2 linked regions of the Rhodobacter capsulatus SB 1003 genome follow. The protein of the gene in region 1 interacts with the protein of each later gene in a pairwise test. Links are inferred from orthologs where the notes say so. Each region holds a gene or a part of one and is shown in the gene's direction. Other genes may lie near its edges.

Region 1 (4,023 bases):
TTACCGCGACCTTGCCGCCCATCGCCCGCATCAGCTTCGTGCAGGCGCGGTTTTCCCCCGCCACCAACTCCGGAAAGGTCGTCATCGCCTGCACCAGCTGCGCCGCGGCGCCCGCGCGCAGGCCGCCCTCGGGCCGGGCGGCGGCAAAGAAGTGCATCGCCCGTGCCAGCCCCTCCAGCGTGCAGGCGAAATTCGGCGCCGAACAGCCGTCGATCCCCCAGCCCGCCGCCGTCTCGCCCGTCACCTCCTCAAAGGCCGCGCGGGCGGCAAGCTGCACCGGATGGTCGATCTCGACATAGTCGGGCCCACCCTTCAGATGCCGGTTCAGCGTCAGGAACCCGGCATGCTTGCCCGAGCAATTGTTGTGCAGCTGACAGGGGCTTTCCCCCGAACCGCTCAGCCGCGTCGCCTCTGCCTTGTCAAAGGGCAGATGCGTGCCGCAGCGCAGATCGGCCTCGCCGAGGCCCAGACCCGTCAGCCAGGCGCTCACCGCCCCCACATGCAGCGCCGCCCCGGAATGGCTGGCGCAAGACAGCGCCAGTTCCCGAAGCCCCAGCCCGGCGGCCTTTGCCGCCCCGCTTTCGAGCAGCGGCAGCGCCTGCACCATCTTGCAAGACGAGCGCGGAAAGACCACCGCCCCCGCATCCCCCCACACCCTTTCCACGCCCTGTGGCCCGTAAACGACCGCATGGCCGCTGTGCAGGCTTTCCGGCAAATCCCCGCGCCAGATCTCGATCAATGCCGCCGCTGCCATCCAATCCATCCTTTCATGCGCGAAAAGCCGCCGGGGGGGCTTTCCCCAAACGCCACTTTTGCGTTATCACTGGAATATCGAGTTGAAATCAGGTCTGCCACAGTCAAGAAGGGCCGATAGCCTACGGGCGGACCAGAGGCACAGACAGCTGGAGGCTGTTCCATGAAGACGATCATCACGAGCGTCGCAGCGGTTCTCGCCGCGTCGCTGGCACTTTCCCCTGTCGCCCAGGCGCAGGAAAGCTCGAACCGCGTCGCCGCGAAGACCGACTGGAGCGTCTTCGTCGAAGACAGCCCGAAAGAATGCTGGGGCGTGTCGCCGCCGAAAAAATCGGCTGCCAGCAAGGACGGCAAGCCGGTGCAGGCGCGGCGCTCGGAAATCCTGCTCTTCGTCACCTTCCGTCCCGGCAAGGCCGGAGAGGTGATGTTCATGGCGGGCTATCCCTTTGCCGATGGCTCCACCGCCGATCTGAAGGTGAACACCGGCGCCAGCTTCACCCTGTTCACCAATGGCGAAGGCGCCTGGGCGGGCTCGCCCGAGGAAGACGCCAAGCTGATCGCGGCGCTGAAATCGGGGGCCGAGGTGACGATCTCCGGCCGGTCGGGGCGTGGCACCAAGACCGAGGACACCTTCTCGCTGATGGGCTTCACCGCGGCGATGGAAGAAGCGGCCAAGCGCTGCAAATAAGCGATCCGACACAGGCGACGGCCCCGGCATTGTCCGGGGTCTTTGCGTTTCGGGCTACCTTTTGCGCAACGAATCCCCTATATGCACGGCTTGCCCAACGCTGGACCTGCCATGACCGAGCCGACTTCCCCGATCACCCAAGACGTGCTGACCCTGCCGCGCAAGCTGCCCGAGGGCGGCAAGGTCAATCTGGTCGGCCTGACCCGCGACCAGCTGCGCGATGCGCTGATCGCCGCGGGCACGCCCGAGAAACAGGCGAAGATGCGGGTCGGTCAGGTCTGGCAATGGATCTATCACTGGGGCGTGCGCGATTTCGGCGCGATGACCAATCTGGCAAAAGACTACCGCGCGCTGCTCGATCGTCATTTCGAAATCGCGCTGCCCGAGGTGGTGACCTGTCAGGTCTCGATGGATGGCACCCGGAAGTATCTTTTGCGCATCGCCGGCGGGCATGAGGTCGAGGCCGTCTACATCCCCGAGGAAAACCGCGGCACGCTCTGCATTTCCTCTCAGGTCGGCTGCACGCTGACCTGTTCCTTCTGCCATACCGGGACGCAGAAACTGGTGCGCAACCTGACCGCGGGGGAAATCGTCGGCCAGGTGATGGTGGCGCGCGACGATCTGGGCGAATGGCCGGTGCCGGGCGAGCCGAAGGATGAAACCCGGCTGATCTCGAACGTCGTGCTGATGGGCATGGGCGAGCCGCTTTACAATTTCGAAAACGTCCGCGACGCGATGCAGGTCGTCATGGACAACGAGGGGCTGACGCTGAGCCGTCGCCGGATCACGCTCTCCACCTCGGGCGTCGTGCCCGAAATCGCCCGCACGGCCGAGGAGATCGGCTGCCTGCTGGCGATTTCCTTCCACGCCACCACCGATGCGGTGCGCGACAAGCTGGTGCCGGTGAACAAGAAATGGAACATCAAGACGCTGCTTGATGCCCTGCGCGACTATCCGCGGCTGTCGAATTCCGAGCGGATCACCTTTGAATATGTCATGCTCAAGGGCGTGAACGACAGCGACGACGACGCGCGCCGTCTGGTGCGGCTCATTCAGGGCATCCCGGCGAAGATCAACCTGATCCCCTTCAACGAATGGCCCGGCTCGCCCTATAAGCGCAGCGACTGGGAGCGGATCGAGGCCTTTGCCGATATCGTCTACAAGGCCGGGTATGCCGCGCCGATCCGCACGCCGCGGGGCGAGGATATCATGGCCGCCTGCGGGCAGCTGAAATCCGCCACCGAACGGGCGCGGAAATCCAAGGCCGAGATCGACGCCGAAACGGGTCTTTAGATCCCCGCCGTCGCAAAGGGCGTATTTGCGCCAAGAAAAAACCAGCCAGCTTTTTCTTGGTCCAAATACGCCCTTGCGTCCTCAGTCCCGGTCGTGCCCGTTGGCCCAGGTCTCGATCACCTCCACCGCTTCCTCGGCGGTTTCGACGAAGCTGATCAGCCTGATGTCCTCGGCGGCGATCGTGCCCGCCTCGGCCAGATAGTCCCAATCGACGACGCGGCGCCAGAATTCCGCGCCAAACAGGATCAGCGGGATGCGTTTCATCCGCCGGGTCTGGATCAGCGTCAGAGTCTCGAACATCTCATCGAGCGTGCCGAAGCCGCCCGGAAAGACGCAGACCGCTTTCGCCCGCATCAGGAAATGCATCTTGCGGATGGCGAAATAGTGGAAGTTGAAGCACAGATCCGGCGTCACATAGGCATTCGGCGCCTGTTCATGCGGCAAGACGATGTTGAGCCCGATCGACTGTCCCCCGGCCTCGTGGGCGCCGCGGTTGCCCGCCTCCATCACGCCCGGGCCGCCGCCGGTGCAGATCACCCATTCCCGCCCGTAAGCCGCCATCGAGCGTTCCGTCATCATCCGCGCGAAGGTCCGCGCCTCGTCGTAATAGCGGCTGAGTTCGGCCAGAACCGGGGTTTTCGCCGTGTCCTTGCGCGCCGGTTCCGGGATGCGGGCGCCGCCGAACAGCACCACCGTGCTTTCCACGCCGCGTTCATCCATGATCAGCTGCGGCTTGAGCAGTTCCAGCTGCAGCCGCACCGGGCGCAATTCCTCGCGCATCATGAAGCCGCCATCGGTGAAAGCGAGCTTGTAGGCGGGCGCCCGCGTCTGTGCGGTGGCGGGGATGTCCTGCGCCGTTTTTGCATCCATGATGCTGTCACGGAACGGGTGGGAACGGCTTTCGTCTTTCATATCCTGCTCATTGCGCGAGGGGCTTTCCCCAACTATAGGGGGAAAACCCATGAATGCCACTTGAAAGAGGACCGTTCCGATGTCGAACGCCATGCTCGAAGCTGCCATCGAAGCCGCCTGGGAGGTTCGCGACACCCTCACGCCCCACACCAAGGGCGAAGCGCGGGATGCGATCGAGGCCACGCTCGAGGCGCTGGACAAGGGCGTGCTGCGGGTGGCCGAAAAACAGGCCGACGGCAATTGGCATGTGAACCAATGGGCGAAAAAGGCCGTGCTGCTGGGCTTCCGTCTCAAGGACATGGAAGTGCATTCGGGCGGGCCGCAGAACGGCACCTGGTGGGACAAGGTCGACAGCAAGTTTGCCCATTGGGGCGAGG
Region 2 (4,009 bases), 630 kb from region 1 along the record:
GAAGATGGCGAACACCCGCGTCGATCACGTCATCGCCTGTTTCGCCGGCGGCGAGCCGCGCAGCTACGGGCTGGCGGGCGAGGTCGATGTGGCGGGCAGCCATGTCGAGGAGCAGGATGTCGCCCGGGTGCTGGCCGCCTGCGACATGCCCGACATCGGCTGGGGCCGCGAGGTGCTGCATGCCCATCCGGTGAATTTCGCGCTGGATCACCGCTCGGGGCTCTCCGATCCGCGCGGCCATGTCGGCGCGAAACTGGCCACCGACATGCATATGCTGACGGTCGATGCCGCCTCGGTGCAGAACATCATCACCTGCATCCGGCGCTGCGATCTGGAACTGGCGGGGATCGCCTCCTCGGCCTATGTGGCGGGGCTTTCGGCGCTGGTCGAGGATGAACAGGAACTGGGCGCGGCCTGCATCGACATGGGCGGCGGTGCCACGGGCGTTTCGATCTTCCTGAAAAAGCACATGATTTTCGCCGATACCGTGCGGATGGGCGGCGATACCGTGACCCGCGACATCTCGGCCGGGCTGCAGGTGCCGATGGCGCTGGCCGAGCGGATCAAGACCTTTCACGGCGGCGTGCATGCGACCGGCATGGATGACCGCGAGATGATCGAGCTGTCGGCCAATTCGGGCGACTGGGAAAAGGACCGTCGCCAGATCAGCCGCACCGAGCTGATCGGCATCATGCGCCCGCGCGTCGAGGAAATCCTGGAAGAGGTCCGCGCCAGCCTGGACGTGGCCGGGTTCGACCTGCTGCCAAGCCAGCAGATCGTACTGACGGGCGGGGCGAGCCAGATCCCCGGGCTGGACATGCTGGCGGCAAAGATCCTGGGCCAGAACGTGCGGCTGGGCCGACCGATGCGGGTGCAGGGCATGCCCGAGGCGATGCGCGGCCCGGGCTTTGCCGCGATGGTCGGTCTGGCGCTGTTCGCGGCCTGTCCGCAAGACGAATGGTGGGATTTCGAGATCCCGCTCGAACGTATGGGAGGGCGCTCGTTCAAGCGCGCGATCCGCTGGTTCCGCGATAACTGGTAGACCTATCCACAGGGTGAAAGCCGATTCGCTTCCCCAGATGCTGCGTCATGCGCGAAATGCCGCCTAACGCTTCCGTTAATCATCCATATTTTGTGGATTTGTTGTGTTTTTTGGGTGACGGAACCCTGAAAGCTGGATACTATTGACAGTAATATCGGGGACAGTCGGCCGTCGAAGGCCGCGGGAACACAGGCGGACTCCTATGACCTTGAATCTGAGCATGTCAGAGCACGAAGACCTCAAGCCGCGGATCACCGTCTTCGGCGTCGGTGGTGCGGGTGGCAACGCGGTCAACAACATGATCGACAAGGCGCTGGAAGGCGTCGAATTCGTCGTGGCCAATACCGATGCGCAGGCGCTGCAGCAGTCGCGCTCGCGCGATCGGATCCAGATGGGCGTGAAGGTGACCGAGGGTCTCGGGGCCGGGGCCCGTCCCTCGGTCGGCGCGGCGGCGGCCGAGGAAAGCATCGAGGCGATCGTCGATCATCTGGTCGGCGCGCACATGTGCTTCATCACCGCGGGGATGGGCGGCGGCACCGGCACCGGCGCGGCCCCGATCATCGCGCAGGCCGCCCGCGAGCTGGGCGTGCTGACCGTCGGCGTGGTGACGAAACCCTTCCAGTTCGAAGGGCCGAAACGCATGCGTCAGGCCGAGGCGGGGATCGAAGCCCTGCAAAAGGTCGTCGACACGCTGATCATCATTCCGAACCAGAACCTGTTCCGTCTGGCGAACGAAAAGACCACCTTCACCGAAGCCTTCGCGCTGGCCGATGACGTGCTTTACCAGGGCGTCAAGGGCGTGACCGATCTGATGGTCCGTCCGGGGCTGATCAACCTCGACTTCGCCGATGTCCGCGCGGTGATGGACGAGATGGGCAAGGCGATGATGGGCACGGGCGAATCCGCGGGCGATGACCGCGCCGTTCAGGCCGCCGAAAAGGCGATCTCGAACCCGCTGCTCGATGAAATCAGCCTGCGCGGCGCCAAGGGCGTCCTGATCAACATCACCGGCGGCTATGATCTGACGCTGTTCGAACTGGACGAGGCCGCCAACCGCATCCGCGAGGAAGTGGACCCGGATGCGAACATCATCGTCGGCTCGACGCTGGATCCGTCGATGGAAGGCATGATGCGGGTCTCGGTCGTGGCGACCGGCATCGACGCCGCCCCGGCGCAGGAAATCCCGGTGCCGCGCCGCTCGATGGCCGAACCGCTGAAAGCCGCGGCCCCCGCCCCGGCCCCGGTCGAACCCGCGCGTCCGGCGCTGAGCGTGACCTCGGCGCAGCCGGTGACGATGGCGCAACCGGCGCCGCAGCCCGTCGTGCAGCAGCCCGCGCCGCAGCCGGTGGCGCAACAGCCGCAACCGGCGCCGCAGCAACCCGCCGCGCAGCCGGTCTATGACCGCAACCTGTTCGAGGCCCCGGTCGCCGCCGCGCCCGCGCCGCAGCCGGTGCATGCGCCGCAACCGCAACCGCAGCCGCAACAGTTCAGCGACGAACTGCCGCCGCCCGCCTATCAGCCCCGCGCCGCCGCCGCGCGCGAGATGATGCTGCAGGACGACGAAGCCAGCTTCGTCGCGCCGCGTCCGCGCGCGCCCGGCCAACCCTCGCCCGAGGCGCTGGCCCGGCTGCAGGCCGCGGTGAGCAAGGTGCCGCAGGGCAATCCGGCCCCCGCCGCGGGCTATCACCGCCCGATGGCGCAGCCGGCGGGCAGCGTTGCCCGCGCCCCGGCGCCGCAAGCCGCGGAAAAACCGCGCTTCGGCATCAATTCGCTGATCAACCGGATGACCGGCCATGCCGAGGCCGCCGCGCTGGCCCCGACTCAGCGTCAGATGCCCGCCGCGCCGCAGCATCAGCCCTATGACGACGAACAGGACCCGGACCAGGATCGCATCGAAATCCCGGCTTTCCTGCGTCGTCAGGCGAATTGACGCATCACAACATGTCGCGGAAGGGCCGGTGAAAACCGGCCCTTTTCTTTTGCAATTCAATGCTCTAACGCGAAGTCGGCAGGGTTTTGCCCATGCCTTGGCCTTCTGTTTCAGTTTGTTGCAAAAGGTGAATTGTGTGTTTGGTCAACGGTTCTTAACTGATCCTCGGAACTCCCCGCCACGATCGGTGTGGGGAAAAGAAAGGCAAGCACGACCGTGCAAACCACGCTTGGCGCATCTGTCACCTTCGTCGGGATCGGCCTGCATTCGGGCAAGCCGGTGCGGATGATCGCGCATCCCGCCCCCGCCGGTCACGGCATCGTCTTCCGGCGCACCGATGTGACGGGCGTCGATCCGCGCATCCCGGCGCTTTGGGATCATGTCACGCCCTCGAAACTCTGCACGCTGATCGTGAATGCCGACGGCGTGTCCGTCTCGACGATCGAACACATCATGGCGGCGCTGGCCGGTCTGGGCATCGGCAACGCGCTGATCGAGATCGACGGGCCGGAAGTGCCGATTCTCGACGGCTCCTCGGCGCCTTTCGTGAAGGCGATCCGCCGCGTTGGCCTGCGGCGTCTTGACGCCGATCTGCGCGCGATCCGGGTGCTGCATCCGGTCGAAGTCCGCGAGGGCGAGGCCGTCGCGCGGCTGGAACCGGCGCCGACGCTGGAAATCGATTTCGCCATCGACTTCGCCGATGCGGCGATCGGCAAACAGGCGAAAAGCCTGAAGATGGCCAATGGCGCCTTCGTGCGCGAGCTGATGGACAGCCGCACCTTCTGCCGTCAGGCCGATGTCGATTTCATGCGCGCCAACGGGCTTGCGCTGGGGGGCACCTATGAAAACGCCGTCGTCGTCGATGGCGCCGAGGTGCTCTCGCCCGGCGGGCTGCGCCATGCCGATGAAGCCGTGCGCCACAAGATGCTGGATGCGATGGGCGATCTGGCCCTGGCCGGGGCGCCGCTGATGGCGCGATACGTCGGCAACCGGGCGGGCCATGCGCTGACGAACAAGCTTTTGCGCGCGCTTTTCGC

What was found. The genes of interacting proteins can lie anywhere in the genome.
Region 2: the proteins of rlmN (region 1) and ftsZ interact in binary tests that used the Escherichia coli proteins (3 or more experiments, as listed by UniProt). The link is inferred for Rhodobacter capsulatus SB 1003 from one-to-one orthologs.

Annotation. Positions count from the first base shown.
Region 1 is NC_014034.1:275,953-279,975, forward strand. The notes cover bases 655-3,643. They hold rlmN (23S rRNA (adenine(2503)-C(2))-methyltransferase RlmN), read left to right. Parts: upstream 655-1,552; coding sequence 1,553-2,734; downstream 2,735-3,643. Other genes in these bases: RCAP_RS01235 (asparaginase), read right to left, coding at 655-754; RCAP_RS01240 (invasion associated locus B family protein), read left to right, coding at 917-1,441; RCAP_RS01250 (LOG family protein), read right to left, coding at 2,816-3,643. Also shown: more of RCAP_RS01235, read right to left, coding at 1-654; more of RCAP_RS01250, read right to left, coding at 3,644-3,646; dapD (2,3,4,5-tetrahydropyridine-2,6-dicarboxylate N-succinyltransferase), read left to right, coding at 3,726-4,023.
Region 2 is NC_014034.1:908,237-912,245, forward strand. What follows is about bases 634-3,608. They hold ftsZ (cell division protein FtsZ), read left to right. Parts: upstream 634-1,244; coding sequence 1,245-2,972; downstream 2,973-3,608. Other genes in these bases: ftsA (cell division protein FtsA), read left to right, coding at 634-1,042; lpxC (UDP-3-O-acyl-N-acetylglucosamine deacetylase), read left to right, coding at 3,189-3,608. Also shown: more of ftsA, read left to right, coding at 1-633; more of lpxC, read left to right, coding at 3,609-4,009. UniProt on the Escherichia coli protein: Essential cell division protein that forms a contractile ring structure (Z ring) at the future cell division site. The regulation of the ring assembly controls the timing and the location of cell division.